Regions from separate parts of the Arthrobacter sp. BB-1 genome, predicted to be linked through region 3. Evidence: riboswitches for the same ligand, from Rfam matches in the RefSeq annotation. Region 3 holds a riboswitch; each other region holds the start of a gene.
The links. A riboswitch is a leader RNA that binds a small molecule or an ion and turns the genes downstream of it on or off. The one in region 3 is predicted to bind cyclic di-AMP.
Positions count from the first base shown of each region.

Region 1: another riboswitch for cyclic di-AMP. It lies ahead of FHJ30_RS20280 (LysM peptidoglycan-binding domain-containing protein); the one in region 3 lies ahead of FHJ30_RS03390 (NlpC/P60 family protein).
Region 2: another riboswitch for cyclic di-AMP. It lies ahead of FHJ30_RS21285 (hypothetical protein); the one in region 3 lies ahead of FHJ30_RS03390 (NlpC/P60 family protein).
Region 4: another riboswitch for cyclic di-AMP. It lies ahead of FHJ30_RS04665 (M23 family metallopeptidase); the one in region 3 lies ahead of FHJ30_RS03390 (NlpC/P60 family protein).

Region 1 is NZ_VDEV01000043.1:5,131-7,324, forward strand. Features, by position in the region: gene FHJ30_RS20275 (MFS transporter) at 1-680, opposite strand, end outside; cyclic di-AMP (ydaO/yuaA leader) riboswitch at 1,008-1,179, shown strand; gene FHJ30_RS20280 (LysM peptidoglycan-binding domain-containing protein) at 1,184-2,038, shown strand.
Region 2 is NZ_VDEV01000007.1:5,652-7,845, reverse strand. Features, by position in the region: gene FHJ30_RS04105 (HAMP domain-containing sensor histidine kinase) at 1-1,078, shown strand, start outside; cyclic di-AMP (ydaO/yuaA leader) riboswitch at 1,174-1,334, shown strand; gene FHJ30_RS21285 (hypothetical protein) at 1,340-2,053, shown strand; gene FHJ30_RS04095 (glyoxalase superfamily protein) at 2,050-2,194, opposite strand, start outside.
Region 3 is NZ_VDEV01000005.1:119,274-121,467, forward strand. Features, by position in the region: gene FHJ30_RS03385 (alkaline phosphatase) at 1-937, opposite strand, end outside; cyclic di-AMP (ydaO/yuaA leader) riboswitch at 1,145-1,342, shown strand; gene FHJ30_RS03390 (NlpC/P60 family protein) at 1,347-2,138, shown strand.
Region 4 is NZ_VDEV01000009.1:23,814-26,007, reverse strand. Features, by position in the region: gene FHJ30_RS04665 (M23 family metallopeptidase) at 1-818, opposite strand, end outside; cyclic di-AMP (ydaO/yuaA leader) riboswitch at 829-1,072, opposite strand; gene FHJ30_RS04660 (metal-dependent transcriptional regulator) at 1,191-1,883, opposite strand; gene serC (phosphoserine transaminase) at 2,164-2,194, shown strand, end outside.

The DNA.
Region 1 (2,194 bases), on a different contig from region 3:
GCGGTCAGGAGGGGGTCCGGCCGCAGGCCCGTCGCATAGACGACGGCTGCTGCAAGCTGGGCGGCGACGGAAAAGGCAAAAGCCCCTGTCAGCGGGGGCAGGCCAAGGGCGGCGCCGACGCTCTCTCCCGGATCGAAGAGGTTCGGACCCAGGACAGCGCCGATCGTCGTGGACCACACCACTATGGAGAGGTCCCGGCCCCCGGACCCGGGCAGGGAAAGGTCAGTGGCGGCGAAACGGGCCTGCAGATTTACCGCGGAACCTGCACCAAGGAACATCAGGCCCAGCAGCAACAAAGGGAAGAGACCCACGGCCGCGGACGTGATGGCCGTTACGGCGCCAGTGCCCGCAATCAGCGCACCCAAGGACAGCGAGATCCGGCGGCCGCGGGCTCTCGCCAGCCGGGCCAACGGAACGGCGGCGAGGGCGGCGCCCAGGGTACTCATTGTGGCGGCCATACCGGACCAGGCGTTGGACCCGGAGAGCTGCGCGGCCAGGAGAGAACCCAGGGACAACGTGGCGCCCATGCCGATGCCACCGAGAATCTGCCCACCGACCAGGACAGGAATGACTCGACGCTGGAGCCGCTGGTTCCCCCTCCCGGGCTCGCCGGAAAGAACGCCCAGGCCATACCCCGGACCTCCCTCAGGTCTCAAGCCTTCCGCCGACTCCTTGTCCATGCCTGTCCTCCTGGCGTACTCCAGCGCACCGCGCCGAATCCAATATACCCTCTGGGGTATTGTAGTCCTCGGAGAATGAAATTCGCGGGTACCGCAAGGCGGCCCGGTCGCGGCCAGGCCTCGGGCTTTTGAACACCCGCGGTCACACGCCAGCCGAGCGTCTTGCCCCGCATCGGCCAGCCCGCGCGCATGAGGCCGCAAGGACCCGCGGTACGTCTACTGCCGGTCAAAAGTTCCCAGGCGCAAATGTTTATACATTTGTGATTTTCCGTGTAGATTTGGGCCCGTGCCGCCCGCCAGGCGCTGCACCCTTGGCTTGTTACCGAACCCTGCCGCCTGCCAAGGCCCATACATCACAGTCTCCGGCAGGGGCGGGGGAACCAAAAATACGGATTCGAAATTGAGTCCTTGGGGTTAAGCCGCCGGCGTTTATGTCCGGCGGCCGGGTGACTCCCACCCGCATCCGACAGCTCACCTCGCAGGTATCGGGAGAGGTTAAAGCAATGTCAAAGAAAAACGCCCGCCACAGGGCCGCCTCCAGCAGCACCCTGTCCGCCCTTTCACGGAGCGTCGCCAGCCATGGAGGAGCAGTCGGCCGCCAGGCCGCCCTCGTCGCCGTGGGATCCGGACTCGTGCTGAGCATGGCAGTCCCGGCCCACGCGGGAGCCACAGCCTCCGACCCGCAGGGGGGAACCGGTTCCAGCACCAGCTCCTCCCCGGCAGGACTTCCCGGCCAGGCTCCGGCCCAGGGGGCCTCAGTCCACACCGTGGTCGCCGGGGACACCCTGGGCCAGATAGGAGCGCTGCACGGAATCTCCCTGGAAGAGATTCTCTCGCTGAACGGACTTCACTTGGATTCGATCATCTATCCGGGGGACGTCATAACGCTCTCCGGGACAGCGGCCACCCCCGCCCCGGGACAGGCGCCTGTTCCCGTTCCGAGCACGACCGCAGCATCCGCCCCGGTGGCGTACCAGCCGACGGCCCTGGCGCCGGCGAGCGTCGGTGGCGGGCAGGGGGCGCCGTCTTCACTCAACGGGGTGATTCTGGCCGCGGCCCAAGCCCAGATGGGCGCCATCCAGGACTGCACGGTGCTGGGGGAAGTAGCCCTGCGGTCGGCCGGGATCCCGGGGGTTGGCGATGAATCGCCGGAGTCCTTGATGGCCTACGCCACGCCGGTATCGACGCCGGAACCCGGTGACTTTATCTACTATGCCGACGGTGGAATGGGCTTCTCGCACAATGCGGTCTACCTCGGTGACGGGAAAGCCATCCACAGTGGATGGAACGGCAACCAGACCGTCGTCTTCAGCGTCAATGTGGGTTCAGGCCCTTCCTACTACCGCGTGAACGCCTAATTCCTGACGTCCGCGGTGCCTGGCCACGCAGGCAGGCACCGCGGACTCACAGCGCCTGACCACAGAGCGAAACCTCCGCAATGCGCAGCAGGCGCCCCGTTCGGACCCAGGCTTTACACGCCGACGTCCGGACCACGCACCGTCAACAAAAAAATG
Region 2 (2,194 bases), on a different contig from region 3:
CAAAACCAGTTTCGGCGACGTCCTGGTCACCGGGCTTCCCCTGGCGGCCAAGGAGAGCACGCTCACGTCCCTGGTCTGGACCTTCGTGGTTGTCTCGCTGGGCGGGTTGCTCCTGATCGGGCTCGTGGGCACGGTCCTGATCCGCCGCACCATGAAGCCCCTTGAGCAGCTCTCCGAGGTGGCCACGCGCGTTTCACAGTTGCCGCTGGATGCCGGTGAGGTAGCACTTGCTGTACGCGTACCGCCGTCGAACTCCAATCCCGGAACTGAGGTGGGCAGCGTGGGGCACGCACTGAACCTCATGCTGGACAACGTTGCCAATGCGTTGCAGGCGCGGCAGAAGAGCGAAACCAAGGTGCGGCAGTTCGTGGCCGACGCTTCCCATGAGCTGCGCACGCCGCTGACCGCAATCCGCGGCTACACCGAGCTGATGAGGATGACAGAAAATCTCACTGCGGACGGGGAGAAGTCGCTGGCGCGGGTCCAAAGCCAGTCGGAACGGATGACCGCCTTGGTGGAGGATCTCCTGCTGCTCGCGCGGCTTGATGAAGGCCAGCCGCTGAAGCTCAGCGAGGTGGACCTGACCCAGCTGGTGGTGGAAGGCGTCAGCGACGAAAAAGTCGTGGCTCCCGGGCACACCTGGCGCCTGGAGCTTCCCGACGAGCCGGTGGTGGTCAAGGGGGATCCATCCCAGCTGCGGCAGGTGTTGATGAACCTGCTCTCCAACGCCCGCAAGCACACCCCTCCCGGCACCACGGTGGTCACGGGCGTGGGGAAAACGCCGGAGGGCGCCGCGGTGGTGACGGTAACGGACGACGGCGGCGGCATTCCGCCTGAGTTCGTGGACCACGTCTTCGCGCGGTTTGCCCGCGCAGACGCGGCCCGCGCGGGCACCGGCAACGTTGCCGGGGCCCCCGCCGCTGAGGGAACCAGCGGCCTGGGGTTGTCCATCGTCGAGTCCATCGTCGAGGCCCACGGCGGACGGGTAACGGTAACGTCGCAACCGGGCCGCACGCAGTTCACCTTGCAGCTGCCCATGTTGCGCGGAATGGCGCAAGGCGACGCGCCGTCGTCGTGATCCCCGTTACCAAAATGTGACTTTCGTGCTGCACTCCTGTACCGTCGATGGGGTGCGTTCCGCGATCGGACCGCATATCCCGGGTTGACGCCAAGCTCTGCCACTTCCCGGATTCCTCTTGAGCAACGGCAGAGGCGGGGGACCCACCGTCCCGGGCACTGAATGCCCTTGGGGTTAAGCCTGCACGTGATTTATCCGTGCGGCCGGATGCCCTCATCCGAACCCGACAGCTAACTCCGCAGGTGTGAGAGGCGATCCATCATGTCAAAGTTCCTTGTAAAACCACGCCCGCTTTCAGGTTCCGACGCCAGCGCCCCGCGCGCAGCAGGCAAAATCCCGTCCTTCGGCCAGCGCGCCGCGATCCTGGCAGCGTCCTGCGCCCTCCTCGTTGGAGTCGGCGCCGCGGGCCAGGCCACTGTCACCAGCGCCCGCGTGGCCGCCACTGAAGCGCAGGCCTCGGAGGCCCAGTCGAAGCTGAGCATGGAGCAGAGCGAAATCCGTGCCAACCCCGCGCCTGCCGCCCCGGCAGAACCGATCAACGTTGTCCCGCAGGCCGCCGAACCGGCTCCAGCCCCGGCCGCGGAACCCGCGCCAGCTCCTGCGCCCGAGCCGGCACCTGCCCCGGCGCCCGAACCGGCACCCGAGCCGGCACCCGTCGTCGCGGTTAACGATCCTGCAGGCGCCCAAGCGTACGCTGCCGGTCAGCTGGCTTCCTATGGCTGGGCACCAGACCAGATGCAGTGCCTGCAGACCCTGTGGACCAAGGAATCGGACTGGACCACCACGGCCACCAACCCGAGCAGCGGCGCCTACGGCATCGTCCAGTCCCTGCCGGCTGAGAAGATGGCCAGCGCCGGCGCCGACTACCTCACCAACTACCGCACGCAGATCAACTGGGGCCTGGACTACATCCAGGAGCGCTACCAGTCCCCGTGTGGAGCACTGAACTTCCACTACGCCAATAACTGGTACTAAACCGAGGCAGCTTGCCCCTCGCGGTCCAGTACGTCCCGGCCCGGGATGTACTGGATCGCCCACCGGTTCCCGTCAGGGTCGGCGAAGTACACAAAATGGCCCCAGTCCTGCACGTCCACTTCGCTGACCTCCACCCCGTTG
Region 3 (2,194 bases):
TGCTTTCCTGGTGCTGGTTTAGAAGCTCAAGAGCTTTCTTTGTCATCTCCGGCAGAGACGGCTCCTTCGCCTGGGGAGCTCCGGGGTCGTCCTGCTTGGCTTTTTCAACGGTCAGGTTTCCCTTGTTGAACAAGCCAAAGACCTTCTCCCCTGCGGCTCCGTTCAGGTCGGCCCGGGTGGCGGGAATCTGGCGGGAGACCGAACCCAGGATCGAGTAGCCCTGCTCCTTCAGCTCGGTTTCATCCGAGGCGTCAAAGCGGCGCAGGCCGCCGCCGAAGATGATGTCCGCGGTGCCGTTGCGGGCGATCTGGTCTGCGATCGGGGTTACCCGGACATCACTGGTCGGCAGCGGCGCACCGGTGATCTCGGTGTCCTGGCACGCGTCCGCGGAGTAGTCCGGTCCCTGGCAGCCGCGGGACAGGACGTGGCTCATCTGCCCGGCCGGGGACGCGTCGGTAACTTCAGCCGTGGAGACACTGCCAGTGCGATAGCCGGTCTGCTTGGCCAACTCCATCATGGTCGGCATAACGCGGCCCTTGGCATCCACCCCGAGGGCAGCGTTATAGGTTTTTACCCCGGAGGCCCAGGCCGTGGCTGCAGCAGCGGAATCAGTGACCAGTTCCGGGGCGAAGCCAGACTGCCCCGGCTGGTCAGAGTTTTTCTGCACAGCATAGGTACTGACAGAGCCGTGGGCCGGGAGGGTTTCCATCACAAGCCTGCCCTCGGCACCGTAGAAACGCTCCCTGCCGGCAGTGACCTGGGTGCGGCCCATACCGTCACCCAGCAGGTAAATAACGTTCTGGGCTGTGGCAGGCGCCGGCTTGGTGGCGGTAAACACCGCGGACGAGATCAGCCCGGTGGCCACGACGGTGGCCATGACGGCTGCCAGGACGATCCATATGATCCTGCGTCTTTTCGGTGCAGGTACCGCGGCCATAGCACCACCCGAGGGTTTATCGAGCTAATGGAATTAGATCCATTCAGAAAGGATACGGTTCCGTGTTCCGGGGCATTGAACCAGCCCAAAACAACTCTGCCTTCATCCGGCTGGCGAGCATCAATGCTTTGCGTTATGCAAATGTGACAACGCCGCGGTTTGTGCAGTAGGGTCGGACGCGTGCCCGGTCTCAGAATGCGGCACTCCTGAGCAGATTTGCCTAACTCTGCCGCTGCCCGGGATCCCTTCGCAACATTCGTCCGGCAGAGACGGGGAAACCACATGACGGCCTGCTTCGGGCAGGCCTTGGGGTGAAGCCGCGCCTCCTGCCTTGCGCTGGAGATGCGGCCGGGTGTCTCCCATCCGAATCCGACAGCTAACCTCGCAGGCAGTGGGAGAGGCCCTTTTCGTGTCTATTCGCCGTGCTCACGGCCGCCACCGTGCGGTCCCCGTTCAGACCAGTGCCCTTGCGGTCCTGTCCAAATCCGTCGCTGAAAACGCCGGCGGTGTGGGCCGTCAGGTCGCCGTCATCGCGGCAGCTTCCGGGCTCGTCCTGACCAGCGGCATTGCCGCGCAGGCGGCGGATGCACCTGCGCAGCGGGACGCGGAGCCGACCTCGACCCTGGAGCTCGCCAGCCAGGTCCAGGCCCCGCTCAGCGCAGACGCCACCGTCCAGATCTCCTTCGAACGTCCCGCAGTAAAGACCACGCCGGCCCCTGTCGTGGAAGCACCGAAACCGGTCATCGTCCAGGCACCCAAGGCTGCCGCTCCTGCCGCGCCCGCCGCCGTGAAGGCTGCTGCGCCGGCCAAGGCTCAGGTCACTGTCACCCCCGCCCCTGCTGCCGCGCCGGCAGCTGCCCCGGCGGCCGCCCCGGCAGCAGGTGGAGTCAACGCCACCATGGTCTCCTCGGCCTACGCGCAGATCGGCATGATCCAGGACTGCACCCGGCTGGTGGAAAACGCCCTGAACGCTGCAGGGATCCCCGTCGGTGACCTCGGTCCCATGCAGTTCATGAACTACGGCACCGTCGTCACCGATCCCCAGCCCGGGGACATGGTCATGCAGCCCGGCCACGTAGGCATCTACGTCGGCAACGGCCAGGTCCTCAGCTCCGGGCTGAACGGCAAGAACGAAACCGCCGTCCACCCGCTGACCTGGATGACCTCAAAGGGCGCCGTCACCTTCGTCCGCGCGGGCTAAAATAGACTCCTGAGGGCCGGTGATTCAATGCCTTGGGGGTATTGAATCACCGGCCC
Region 4 (2,194 bases), on a different contig from region 3:
AGCCAGCCGGTGGGATCGACTACTTCACCGTTGACCTGCACCTCGAAGTGGAGGTGGCAGCCAGTGGAGGCGCCCGTGGTCCCGCTGAGGGCAACAACGTCCCCGCGGGAGACCGTCTGCCCTTCCTTCACGCTGAAGGAGGAGAGGTGGTTGTACGTGGTTTCCAGTCCGTTGCCATGATCCACCACAACGCGGTTTCCGCCGCCGAACTGGTGCCAGCCCACGAAGGTCACCGTGCCGGTGGCGGCAGCGAGGACGGACGTGCCGCACTGGGCCACGTAGTCCTGGCCGCGGTGGAAGTCGCCTGAGCCGCCAGTAATGGGGCTGACGCGGTAGCCGAAGGGGGATGCCGTGGTCAGTGTGGCCAGCGGCGCGCCGAGGCTTCCGGCCGAGGCGGCCCGTGACACAGAGCCGGCGGACTGGGCACTGAGCAGCTGCTTGAGCTTGCCGTCCGGATCCGCCTGGGTGACGACGGCCGAGCGGCTGAAATCGATCTGGGCGCCGGCCTCCGCTGAGACCTGGGGCTGCGGAGTGACGGCTGAAGCTGCGACCGGCGTGACACCGGGAGCGTTGTTTGCCATCACGGGACTGGTGGCCGGCACTGTCACGGTCAATACCAGGCCTGTGGCGGCGAGTGCGATTCCGGCCTTTTGGCCGATCCCGCTGGCTGCCGCGAACTCGGTGACCTGGCGGAAGGGACCACGACGGCGGCGCGCATCACGGTGCGGATCGCGGGGGCGTTCCGTGGTGATGACTTCGACAACCCGCGGCGTCGCAGCGGGTACCGCGGCGCGGCGGCGTCCCCTGGGGGTCTGCATGGACAAGAAGGGTTCCTCTCTGGAAAGCCTGCGAAGTTAGCTGTCGGATTCGGGTCAGAGAGTTCAAAGACCCGGTCCGCCGTAAGCAAGCTTCGGCACAGGAGGTATCCACGGAGGATCCTTCACTGGAAGAGGCTTGCTGCTGACGGACTTCACCCCAAGGCAGTCCCCCGGCTGCCGCTTGTGGTTCCCCCGCCTCTGCCAGTAATGACTCGTGCACCTGGTCCGCTGGCAGAGCTCGGCTCCGGATCAGGTAACGCTTTAGTATCAACGCTTGGGTTTAACTATAGGGCCATAAGTCCCAAAGTAACAATTCCGTTATCTTTGCGTAACCGGCGCCCAATGGGGTAGCCCGGAGGCCCCAAGCCGCCCCTAGCGTACGGCCACGAAGACGTGCGCCGCGACTTCGGGCGGCAGTTCCAGGGCCCCTTCGATGCCCGGGACGCGGACCGAGATGTACTCCCCCACCCGCTCCAGCGATACGGAGGCGCCGGGCCGGATTCCGCCCTCATCCAGCTGGACCAGCAGCTCGGGTTCCACCTGAATCGGCTCAGCCAGGCGGCTAACGGTCACTTCCGAGGCCGGGCCATAGGACTTCATGGCCTCAAGCAGGCTGACGGCCGCGTCCGCGGAGGCCTGCGCCTGGCCGCCAAGGGCCGCCAGGCCGGGGATGGGGTTGCCGTACGGGGACTCGGTGGGGTGGTTCAGCATTTCGTAGATGCGCCGTTCCACCCGCTCGCTCATCACGTGCTCCCAGCGGCAGGCTTCATCATGGACGTAGGCCCAGTCCAGGCCAATGACGTCGGCAAGGAGCCGCTCGGCCAGCCGGTGCTTCCGCATGACTTCCGTGGCGCGCTTCCGTCCCACTTCCGTAAGTTCAAGGTGCCGGTCCCCCGAAACCACCACCAGCCCGTCCCGTTCCATCCGGCCGATGGTCTGTGACACAGTGGGCCCGGAGTGGCGCAGCCGCTCCGCAATCCGGGCGCGGAGGGCAACGATGTTTTCTTCCTCAAGCTCCAAGATGGTCCGAAGGTACATCTCCGTAGTGTCGATCAGATCCGTCATCCAGCTCAGCTCCTCGAGCGCAGTACCTTGCGTTGTCCCACCGTACCGCCTTCACATGCGGCGTGGTCCGTTGGAAAGCTTAGCCTATTTTGAGTTTGTCCGAATAGTTGACGGCGAGGGCGGGCCCTGTCTCAATGTCTGGACTATGACGGTCCAGGTTCCCGCTGAAACAGCTGTTCGGGCAGAATAAGGGAGGGCCCGGGCCACAGTCGCCGCCGACTGCCTGCCGCCCACCATCCGTCCGGACCAACAGCCCGTCCACGCCGAAATTGGAGCACCTGTGAGCGAAAACAGCATCACTATTCCCGCCG